Regions from separate parts of the Arthrobacter gengyunqii genome, predicted to be linked through region 2. Evidence: predicted binding sites of a transcription regulator. Region 2 holds the regulator's gene; the other holds the start of a gene.
The links. Region 2 encodes Rex, which represses fermentation and respiration genes when NADH is low (regulators of the CRP and FNR family bind a similar motif). Its sites were predicted from a motif close to CTTGTGAANNNNTTCACAAG; they were not measured.
Positions count from the first base shown of each region.

Region 1: the regulator Rex is predicted to act here: its motif matches at 2,588-2,607, upstream of MUG94_RS01510 (queuosine precursor transporter).

Region 1 covers NZ_CP095461.1:301,344-306,328, forward strand. Annotated here, with positions in the region: gene MUG94_RS01490 (IS3 family transposase) at 91-285, shown strand; gene MUG94_RS01495 (hydroxymethylpyrimidine/phosphomethylpyrimidine kinase) at 357-1,202, opposite strand; gene MUG94_RS01500 (hypothetical protein) at 1,300-1,818, opposite strand; gene MUG94_RS01505 (TetR/AcrR family transcriptional regulator) at 1,811-2,491, opposite strand; gene MUG94_RS01510 (queuosine precursor transporter) at 2,740-3,480, shown strand; gene tgt (tRNA guanosine(34) transglycosylase Tgt) at 3,489-4,763, opposite strand; gene MUG94_RS01520 (FUSC family protein) at 4,939-4,985, shown strand, end outside.
Region 2 covers NZ_CP095461.1:3,210,988-3,215,972, reverse strand. Annotated here, with positions in the region: gene MUG94_RS14845 (helix-turn-helix domain-containing protein) at 13-225, shown strand; gene MUG94_RS14840 (30S ribosomal protein bS22) at 371-469, shown strand; gene MUG94_RS14835 (HAD family hydrolase) at 550-1,362, opposite strand; gene MUG94_RS14830 (glutaredoxin family protein) at 1,448-1,738, shown strand; gene MUG94_RS14825 (redox-sensing transcriptional repressor Rex) at 1,735-2,439, shown strand; gene MUG94_RS14820 (hypothetical protein) at 2,465-3,172, opposite strand; gene MUG94_RS14815 (ABC transporter permease family protein) at 3,391-4,179, opposite strand; gene MUG94_RS14810 (YceI family protein) at 4,346-4,888, opposite strand.

The sequences.
Region 1 (4,985 bases), 780 kb from region 2:
GCTCGCCGTTGGGGGAGGACTTCTCGTCGTGGGGTCTGTACTTGCCGCTATGGCTGCTCCTCCGGGATCAGGTACAGCGGACAGCTGATGATGATCAGTCACCCAGCCCGAGCCCGACTCCTCCCTCGGCTTCCCCGACTCCTCCACCGGGTTCGGTTCCTGAACACCGACGCCCTGACAGCACAGCTCAGTGAATACATCCGCCGGTACAACACCGAACGCATCTCGACAAAGCTCGAGGGCCTGAGCCCGGTGCAATACCGTGCTCAGGCCCTCGCGGCCTAGCCTTTTATTTGGCCAGTCCAAATTTCAGGGACCAGTTCAAGACGGAGGCTCCTGCTTCGGCTTTTCGAGCCCTACAGGGCGGGGCCGTTGCCGGCATTGCCCTGCCACAGGGCGTCGAACGGGGCGTTGGAGGAAACCCGGTTGCGGATGCCCTCGGTGACGAAAGCCTTTGCGGTCTTCGCGGCTTCGAGCGGCGTGGCGCCCTTGGCCAGTTCGGCCGTGATGGCTGCCGCAAGCGTGCAGCCGGCGCCGCTCACCGCAACGTCGCCGACCTTGGGTGCCCGCAGCACCTCCATGGTCTCACCGTCATAGAACACGTCCACGGCGTCGTCGCCTGCCAGCCGCACTCCGCCCTTGGCGAGAACCACGGCCCCGGAAGCTTCGTGGATGCGCCGGGCGGCGTCCTGCAGGTCCTCGACAGTGTCGATGGAGTCCATGCCGGACAGGGACATCGATTCAAAGTGGTTGGGTGTCACGAAGGTGGCCAGCGGCAGGATCTGCGCCTTGAGTGCCCGGTCCGTGTCCAGGGCGGCTCCCGGTTCCTGGCCCTTGCAGATCAGCACCGGATCCAGCACGATGTTGGTCCATTCCTGGCTCTGGAGGGCCTTGGCCACGGCGTCGATCGTGGCGGGCGTTCCCAGCATGCCGAGCTTGACGGTGGTCAGGTCATACGCGGTCTGGATGGCCTCAAGCTGGTCGCTGATGACCTGGGAATCCACCGGGACGAAACGGTGGCTCCAGTTGTCCTTCGGATCGAAGGACACGATGCAGGTCAGGGCAGCGATCCCGTAGGTTCCGAGTTCCTGGAACGTTTTCAGGTCGGCCTGGGCGCCGGCGCCGCCGGTAGCTTCGGAGCCGGCGATGGTCAGGGTGACGGCCGGGGCAGCTGTTCCGGCAGAGTGTGTGTTAGCAGACATGAGTCCATCTTCCACCCAAGCGAGCATCGGTGCCACTGGGGTTGGCCCCGCGCGCCGGGCGGGCCAGGGCGGGAAAACCGGTTCGCCGGCGGCAGCGCTAGGCGCGGGCAAACGGCCAGACGGCGGCCCGGCCCGCGGCCATGGAGACTCCGATGGCTGCGCCCATGAGCAGAGGTACCACCACTGCCTGGACGCTCAGGCCGATGATGACCCAGCCGAGCAGCGCCGGCACGACGAAGAAGGCCAGGACATGGAGGCCCTGGCTGAGGACGCCGCGCAGCGACCAGCCCAAGATCAGGGCGACCGGCAGGGCGGTGAACAGGCCGAGCCCGGCGGCATAGAAAGCGGCGACAATGACAGTCCAGACATAGCCCCAGAAATCGCGGGACGTTCCCCATCCCACCACTGTGGTGGCGATTACCGCCAGGACAAGGCAGCCCACGACATACCCCAGTGCTACGGCCAGCGGGCCGGGTGCAGCGTACGGATGCCGCGGCGGAGTATCGGTAGGCGGAGTATCGGCAGGCAAAGTATCGGCAGACGCAGTTTCGCCGGCCAAGACGTCGGCGGGTATCAATGCGGGCGGAAGCGCGTCGTCGTCGCCTTTGTCAGTCATCGCGTCGGGCTCCCTGGAAGAGGTGGACTACGTCCTCCACGATATTGCGAACCACGGGCAGGCGGGAGAGGATGACCAGCTTCGCGGCCAGCGGAGCGACGTTCTCCACCAGCCGGCGCGAGCGGCGCTGCCCCGGCGAGCGATCATAAATCCAAAACAGCGTCACCCCCATGTGCACCAGCCACAGGAGCTCGGGCAGATCATCCCGGATGGCCAGCGGCGGCTGCGGCCGGGACACGGTGACGGCCTGCCGGAACAGGGCGATCGATTTGGCGCGGCCCACGCCCGTGTCCGCCGCACCGTTGCGGCTGCCGCGCGGTGAGGCCGACGACGGCGGCATGGCAGTGTGCAGAAAATGGGCACCGAAATCGTGGTAGGGACCCATGACATCCAAATTTGCCAGCAGGACGGCGCGCAAATGCTCACCCAGATTATGTCCGTCGCGCAGCAGGGGCAGGGATCGGCTGCGGTGTTCATCCTGGAGAAACCGGTACAGCTCAGCCACGAGCTCGTCCTTGGACCGGAAGTAGTAGTAGGCGTTGCCCACTGAAACCCCGGCGGTTTCGGCAATGCAGCGCATGGTGGTGTTGGCATAACCCTGGCTGCGGAAAAGGGCGAGGGCGGAATCGATCAGCAGCCGTCGGGTCTGTTCACTCTTGGCCGTCGCGGCCATCAGCGCTCCTTGGTTCAGTTGCAGGCGCTGGTTCAGGGATAGGCGCGGTCCGCTTATATGCGCTCAGCGTCCCGGCGCGCCTGTCAGTACATCACATTTTTGAACGTGTTCAAAAAAGAGGGTGGCAGTGTTGCAGGGCAGAACATGGCAGAATTGACGGCGGCCCGTTCTCGGGCCGCCCGGTGCAGCGGGCACAGTGCTAATACAGCCGGCGAAAGCCAGGCAAACCACTAGGAAACGGAAGACCCATGCACACCCAGACCGGCGCCGATACGGCGCCCGCTCCGGCATTCGCCGCCCGCGGCAGCTCCCATTACGACATCATCCTGACGCTCATGTGCGTGGTGATCGTCATTTCCAATATCGGCGCCACCAAGGGCGTGGTCCTGGGGCCGGTATTCGGCGACTTCAGCATCGTGACCGACGGAGGATTCTTCCTCTTCCCGCTGGCCTACATCCTCGGCGACGTCATCAGTGAGGTCTACGGCTTCAAGGCGGCACGGCGGGCCATCTTCACGGGCTTTGCGGTTGCGGCGCTGGCGGCAGTCAGTTTTGCCGTGATCATTGCGCTGCCCGGATTCGACGACGACTACGGCCAGGCGAAGCAGGCAGCCCTGGAACTGGCGCTGGGACCCGTGTGGCAGATCGTGCTGGCCAGCCTGCTCGGCTTCCTGGCCGGACAGACCCTGAACTCCTGGGTCCTGGTGCGGATGAAGGAGAAGTTCCGGGAACGGGCACTCATTGGGCGGTTGATGGCCTCCACCGGTGTGGGCGAGTTCGCCGATACCCTGATCTTCTGCGCCATTGCGGCGCCCGTCATCGGCATCACCGATGCCAGCGGCTTCATCAATTACGTGATCTTCGGGTTTGTGTACAAGACGCTGGTTGAGTTCCTGTTTGTCCCGGTAACGGCCGTGGTCATCAAGGCCATCAAGAAGCGTGAACCGAGTTACGGTGCTGCAGTGCCTGCCGGTACGCCGGAAGGCTGAGCTTCCGGCTAGACCTTCGCGCTGTAGTACTTCCCCAGCGTCTCCGCCTTGAAGTCGAAGAACGAACCGTCTTCGATGGCCAGCCGCGCATCGTCCACGAGTTTCACGGTGAAGCGTTCATTGTGGATCGACACCAGGGTGGAGGCCACCATTTCCTTGGCCCGGAACAGGTGGTGGATGTAGGCCTTGGTGTAGTGCGCGCAGGCGTAGCAGTCGCAGCCTTCCACCAGGGGAGTGAAGTCCTTTTTGAAGCGGGCGTTGGAGAGGTTCAGCCGGCCGTGCGGCGTGTAGAACGCTGAAGTGCGGGCCACGCGGGTGGGGGAGACGCAGTCGAAGGTGTCGGCACCGTTCTCGATTGCGGTGAAGATGTCGTCCGGTTCGGAGATCCCCAGCAGGTGGCGAGGCTTGTCTTCGGGCAGCTCTTCGGTGCACCAGCGCACGATGGTTCCAAGGTTTTCCTTCTCCAGTGCCCCGCCGATGCCGAAGCCGTCGAAGTCCATGGCGCCCAAGTCACGGGAAGCCTTCCGGCGCAGGTCCTCGTACTGGGCGCCCTGCAGTACGCCGAACAGCGCCTGGTACGGCTTACCGACCCGCTCTTCGGTGAGCCGGCGGTGTTCGGCAATGCAGCGCAGCGCCCACAGCCGGGTGCGCTCCAGGGACATTTCCTGATACTCGCGGGAGTTCATCAGCGTGGTCAGCTCATCGAACGCAAACATGATGTCGGCGCCGATCTGGTGCTGGACCTGCATGGAGACTTCGGGCGTGAACCGGTGCTTGTCGCCGTTGAGGTGGGACTTGAACCAGACGCCGTCGTCGTCAATGTGCGCGAGGCGTTCCTTGCCCGGCGCGACGGCGTCATCCGCGCCGGTGGCGTGGGTGGTGCCGTCCGCATTCATGTTGATGACCTTCTTGAAGCCGGCGCCAAGGCTCATCACCTGGAAACCGCCCGAATCGGTGAAAGTGGGACCGGACCAGTTCATGAACTTGCCCAGGCCGCCCGCGGCGTCGAGTACGTCCGGGCCGGGCTGCAAGTACAAATGGTAGGCGTTGGCCAGCAGTGCCTGCGCGCCAAGGTCCGCCATGGATTCCGGAAGGACCGCCTTGACCGTGGCCTTGGTGCCTACGGCAATGAAGGCCGGCGTGGCAATTTCGCCGTGCGGCGTGGTGATCGTTCCGGTGCGGCCCTGGAACTCACCGCCGTTGGCCTGCGTCTGCTCAGCGGTGGGGGCAGTGGTTTCGCGCAGGCGCTTACCGAGGGCGAAGGAAAATGTTGAGGAAGGCACCCCTCCATTTTGCCTTACCCGCCGGTTCCGGCAGTTCCGGGAGCCTGTGCTGCTCCGGCTGGGATGCACGCCACATATTTCCGGGCGCGGCAAAAGGCGGGCGTACGGTTGAAAGAGCGGACTCGACCGCACCCCAAACAACTGCAGAAAATGTACCTGAAAGGCCGCTGCCCTCTTGAACCTGCTGCGCGATATGTTCCGGATCGCACCCGCCCACAATGA
Region 2 (4,985 bases):
AACAAAAGGCATATGGCAGACGAGGGAAACTTCTCGGACGTTCGGTTTCTGACAGTGTCAGAAGTCGCGGACGTCATGCGTGTGTCCAAGATGACCGTGTATCGTCTGGTGCACTCCGGTGAGCTGCCGGCAGTCCGTTTCGGGCGATCCTACCGGGTGCCCGAATCCGCGGTCCAGCAGGTGCTGAAAAATGCCGTGACGGACCGCCGGTCGGACACTGCGTAGCACTGTCACTGGATACCGCGGCGAGGCGGTACCCTGTTAAAGAACGTTTTACACCGTGGCAATTAACTGCCGGTGTCGACGCGGGTGCCAACGGTGCCAAAGCGTTGGAGCCGGCGTCTGACTATTTCAAGTTTGTGAGGACTCTGTGGGTTCAGTAATTAAGAAGCGCCGCAAGCGTATGGCAAAGAAGAAGCATCGTAAGCTGCTTCGCAAGACCCGCCACCAGCGTCGCAACAAGAAGTAACCAGGATCTTTCCTGGACAAGCCCGCCGCCCTTCTGGGCCGGCGGGTTTGTCATTTAAGGGCAGGGCAGCTGGTGAACCCCTAGCGGGAGCGGACCCAGGAAAAACCGCGCCACAATCCGTACGCGCCTCCCGCCACCGTGGCACCCTTCAGCCCCAGGGTTGCGGCACGGCGGCCGGACCGGAAGTCGTAGATGGTCCAGTTACGGTCCCTGGCATGGCGGCGCAGCCGTGCATCCGGGTTGATGGCCACGGGGTGGCCGACCATGCTGAGCAATGGAACGTCGTTGTAGGAATCGCTGTATGCCCAGCACTGCTGCAGGTCGAGGTTTTCTTTCTCCGCCAGGACGCGTACGCCCTCGGCCTTGGCAGGACCGTGCAGGAACTCGCCCACCAGGCGTCCGGTGTACAGGCCGCCGTCAATTTCGCTCACCGTTCCCAGAGCCCCGGTCAGGTGCAGCCGTTCGGCAATTACGGAGGCCACTTCCACGGGCGTGCCGGTGACCAGCCACACGGGGCGGCCGGATTTCATGTGCTGTTCGGTGAGGGCGCGGGTTCCGGGCCAGATCTTGGATTCGATCATCTCGTCATAGACTTCTTCGCCCAGAATCCGGATATCCGAGGCAGCCAAGCCGGTGGCCAGCGTCAGCGCGGCGTCACGCACCGAATGAACGTCCTTGAGATTCTCGCCCTGCAGCATGAACCGCAGCTGCTTGCGGGCAAAGCCAAACGCCTCGCGAAGCGTGAAGACCCTGCGCTGGTACATTTTGCGCCCCACATGGAAGAGGCTTGCTCCGCGCATCAGGGTGTTGTCGACGTCGAAGAACGCAGCCCCGCCAGGTTTGACCGCCGCTGCCGTGGGCTCGGCGGCTCGTACTGCGGTGGTTCTGGGCATACCCCGAGTCTACGCAAAAAGTTGTGTCCGGTGCCCTCGGACGAAATACGGCACGGGAAATCGTTACAGAGGCTAATTTAGAGGTATGACTTCATCACCTGCTGCACCGGATGTCCTCCTGCTCACGCGTCCGGGATGCCACCTGTGTGCGGATGCGCGCTCGGTGCTTGAACGAATCAAAAAGGACCTGCCCATCAGCTGGCGTGAACAATCCATCGAGGGCGACGAGGACCTGACGTCCCGGTTCGGCGAGGAGATTCCCGTGCTTCTGATCGACGGCGTGCAGCGGGACTTCTGGCAGCTTGATGAAAAAAGGATCCGCCGGCTTCTGGCAGCCTGGCGCCCGGAAAAAACAGCAACGGATCGAGACCTGTGAGTACTTCGGAGGAACCCGCACCGGCTGGAGTTGTCCACCGGCATATTCCGCCTGCGTCCCTGGCCCGCCTCACCATTTACCTGCGTGCACTGGGCGCCTTGCTGGCGGACGGAGTGGAGCGTGTCTCCTCCGACGAACTGGCCGAAGCTGCGGGAGTGAACTCTCCCAAACTTCGCAAGGACCTGTCCTACCTTGGCTCCTATGGCACCCGGGGCGTGGGTTACGAGGTCTCGTATCTGAGCGACCAGATTTCGGCCGCACTGGGGCTGACACGCAACTGGAGGGTCGCCATCGTCGGTGCCGGACACCTGGGTAAAGCGCTTGCCGGGTATCCGGGGTTCGGATCGCGCGGCTTTGAAGTGGTGGCACTGCTCGACGCCGACCAAATGGTCATCGGCCAGGAAGTCGGCTGGCTGCGGGTAAGCCCCGTGAAGGACCTGGAGGGCGTGGTTCAACGGACGAGGGCCAACATGGCGGTGCTCTCTGTTCCCGCTGACGTGGCCCAGGAACTGTGCGACAGGCTCATCGAGAGCGGCATCACCAGCATCCTGAGCTTCGCGCCCGTGGTGCTTCAGGTTCCGGACCATGTCCAGCTGCGCAAGGTGGACATGGCCACGGAGCTCCAGATCCTGGCCTACCACGCCCAGCGGGCCCAGGCTTCGGAAATAGCAGCGAAGGCCCGGGCGCGACTGGGCACGTAGCCGGCCGCCGTCGTCGTGCTTCCCGTCAGGACTCGCCGAGATACTGGCTGCGCCGGGGCCGGAAGTACCTGGCGCAGTCGCGCCGGTACAGCAGCGCAAGCCCTGCGGCAGCCACCAGCAGGGCCACCGTCTGGGGAACTGCGGCGTTCAGGAAGGCCGCGACGAGCGCTGCGGCAACCAGCACCGAGCCGCCGATCCGCGCCCAGTTGCGTCCTTCCCGGATCATGAAGGCGAACAGCAGATAGAGGCCGAAGACCACCAGTGCGGCGGCGAGGGCAATAAATTGCAGGGCAGCCGCGTACTCGCTGGTGTCAACGCCCAGCTCTCCCAGCTGAACAACGAGGGGCGGCAGCTCAGTGATCGGTGCACGGCCGGCCTGCACCCCGCTGATAAGGCTGATGAAACCCGCCAGCAGGATCAGGGCGAAGGCCAGCCGGACGGCACGCGGCCGCGGCCCCTTCCATTCGCTGTAGGGAATACGGGCAGGCAAAGCAGGAGCGGGGACGGCAGAGGGCATATCGGGAACCACCACGCCGGCCAGCTCTCTGTGCCTGGGTGCCGGCGGCGCCGGATGTTTTTCCGTGGGGCGGGTCACGGACACCGGCTCGCTGCCGGGTTCCCTGGGGCCGGATCGCGCCGTTCGGATGCGTGCAGTGATCATTGTTCGCACCTTGGTGCCCAGGGTGGAAACACGGGTTTTTTGTGGATTGGGGGAAGCAGGAAGGGAACTCATCGCGGGTGCCGCCTTCGTCCAAAGGGATACGCTCTCCGCGCCTGGATGGGCTGCCCATCCCAGCGGGAGATCAAACGCTACGCCGCTTCCCTGCTGTTGTGACCACTGCGGGCCCTCTCCGGGAGACCCGGGCACTAAAAAAGCCGGTCCGTGGAAACGGTCCGGCTTTTTTTGGTGCGTGCCGCCTCAGCAGCGGCTCCGGCTCCCTTGGAGGTCCGTCAGTAGGGTCCGAAACGCGGCTGGCTGCGGAAATATGGCTGGGACGCAGGGCGGTACAGCATGAAAACGCCGGCGATTCCGGCCAATGTGCCCAGCATGTTCAGCAGGTTCAGCGGCGAGGAGAAGGCGATTCCGGTCACCAGGGACAGCAGCAGCCCGACGGCGGATATCGCGGCGAACACTGTGGCAACAATCCGTGCCCAGTTCTTGCCCTTGCGGATCAGGACAGCCAGCAGGACGTAGATCAGCAGGGCGATTACCGCCACCACCACACCTACGGTCAGGAACGAGCTGCGCATCAGCTCCGCGGTGACGCCGGCATCCTCCATGTCCTGGCGGTCCGCGGGAGGAAGCGTGGCCAGCGGATCTTCAGCGCTGGAGAGCACCGTGATGATCATGGACAGGAAGGTCACGATGCCGGCAGCGATGATGAGCCAGAAGCCCGTCATAACCTCCCGGGGTGCCGGACCCTTAATGCCCGGAACCGGACCGCCGGATCCCGGATACGCATATCCGGATGGCTGCGGCGCCTGGTATCCGTAGGGGCTCTGCGGCTGCCCGTAAGGCTGTCCGTACGGCTGCTGTCCATACGGCTGCCCGTAGGGGGACGAATGCTGGCCGGGCTGATTGGGGGTTCCCGGCTGGCCGTAGGCGGGATACGGCTGGTCCTGCCCGTACTGCGGCGGCTGGGGAAGCCGCTGGCCGTACTTGGGCTGGTCATCGGCTGCGCCGGGATTCGAGGGAACGTTCGGATCCCGGGGATCCGGGGTATTCGGGGGAGTACTCATCGCCGCCTGCTTGCTCGTTGGTGCGGGTACTGCTTCCTGGAAGGAATGATCAGGGAACAGCAATCAGATCCATTCCAGCCTATCCCGGAGCATAAACAACGTAACACCCCGTCCCAAAGGCCGGGGTGTTACGTTGCAGCCCGCCGGAGCGGGAGTGATGCCTGTGTTACGCGGCAGCCACGAAGGCTGCGTCCACGCTGATGGTCACCTTGTCGCCGACCAGGACTCCGCCGGTTTCGAGTGCGGCGTTCCAGGTCAGGCCAAAGTCCTTGCGGCTGATGACGGTGGAGCCGGAGAAACCGGCACGGGTTGCGCCGAAGGGGTCCACTGCCACGCCGTTGAATTCGGTCTCCAGGACAACCGGGCGGGTGGTGCCCTTGATCGTCAGGTCGCCCGCCACGCGGTAGGTCTCGCCGGAACCTTCGATGCCGGTGACGGCGAAGGTCAGCTCGGGGAACTTCTCGACGTCGAAGAAATCGGCACCCTTGACGTGGCCGTCGCGGTTGGCGTCATTGGAATTGAAGGACGCGGACTGGATGACGGCATTGATGGTGGAATCCTCGAGGGAGGGGCCGATTTCCATCACGGCGGTGACATCGTCAAAGTTGCCGCGCACCTTGCTGATGCCGGCGTGGCGGACAGTGAAACCGATCTCGCTGTGCGAGCCGTCGAGGGTCCAAGTGCCGGTGATGAGTCCGCTGGGGATCATGAGGTGCTCCTGATGCTGGTAGATGTCGGGGAGACTCCCCGCTGCATGTTCATGCATTTGCATCAACTATCGCACGGTTTAGTTCAAGCTTCAACCA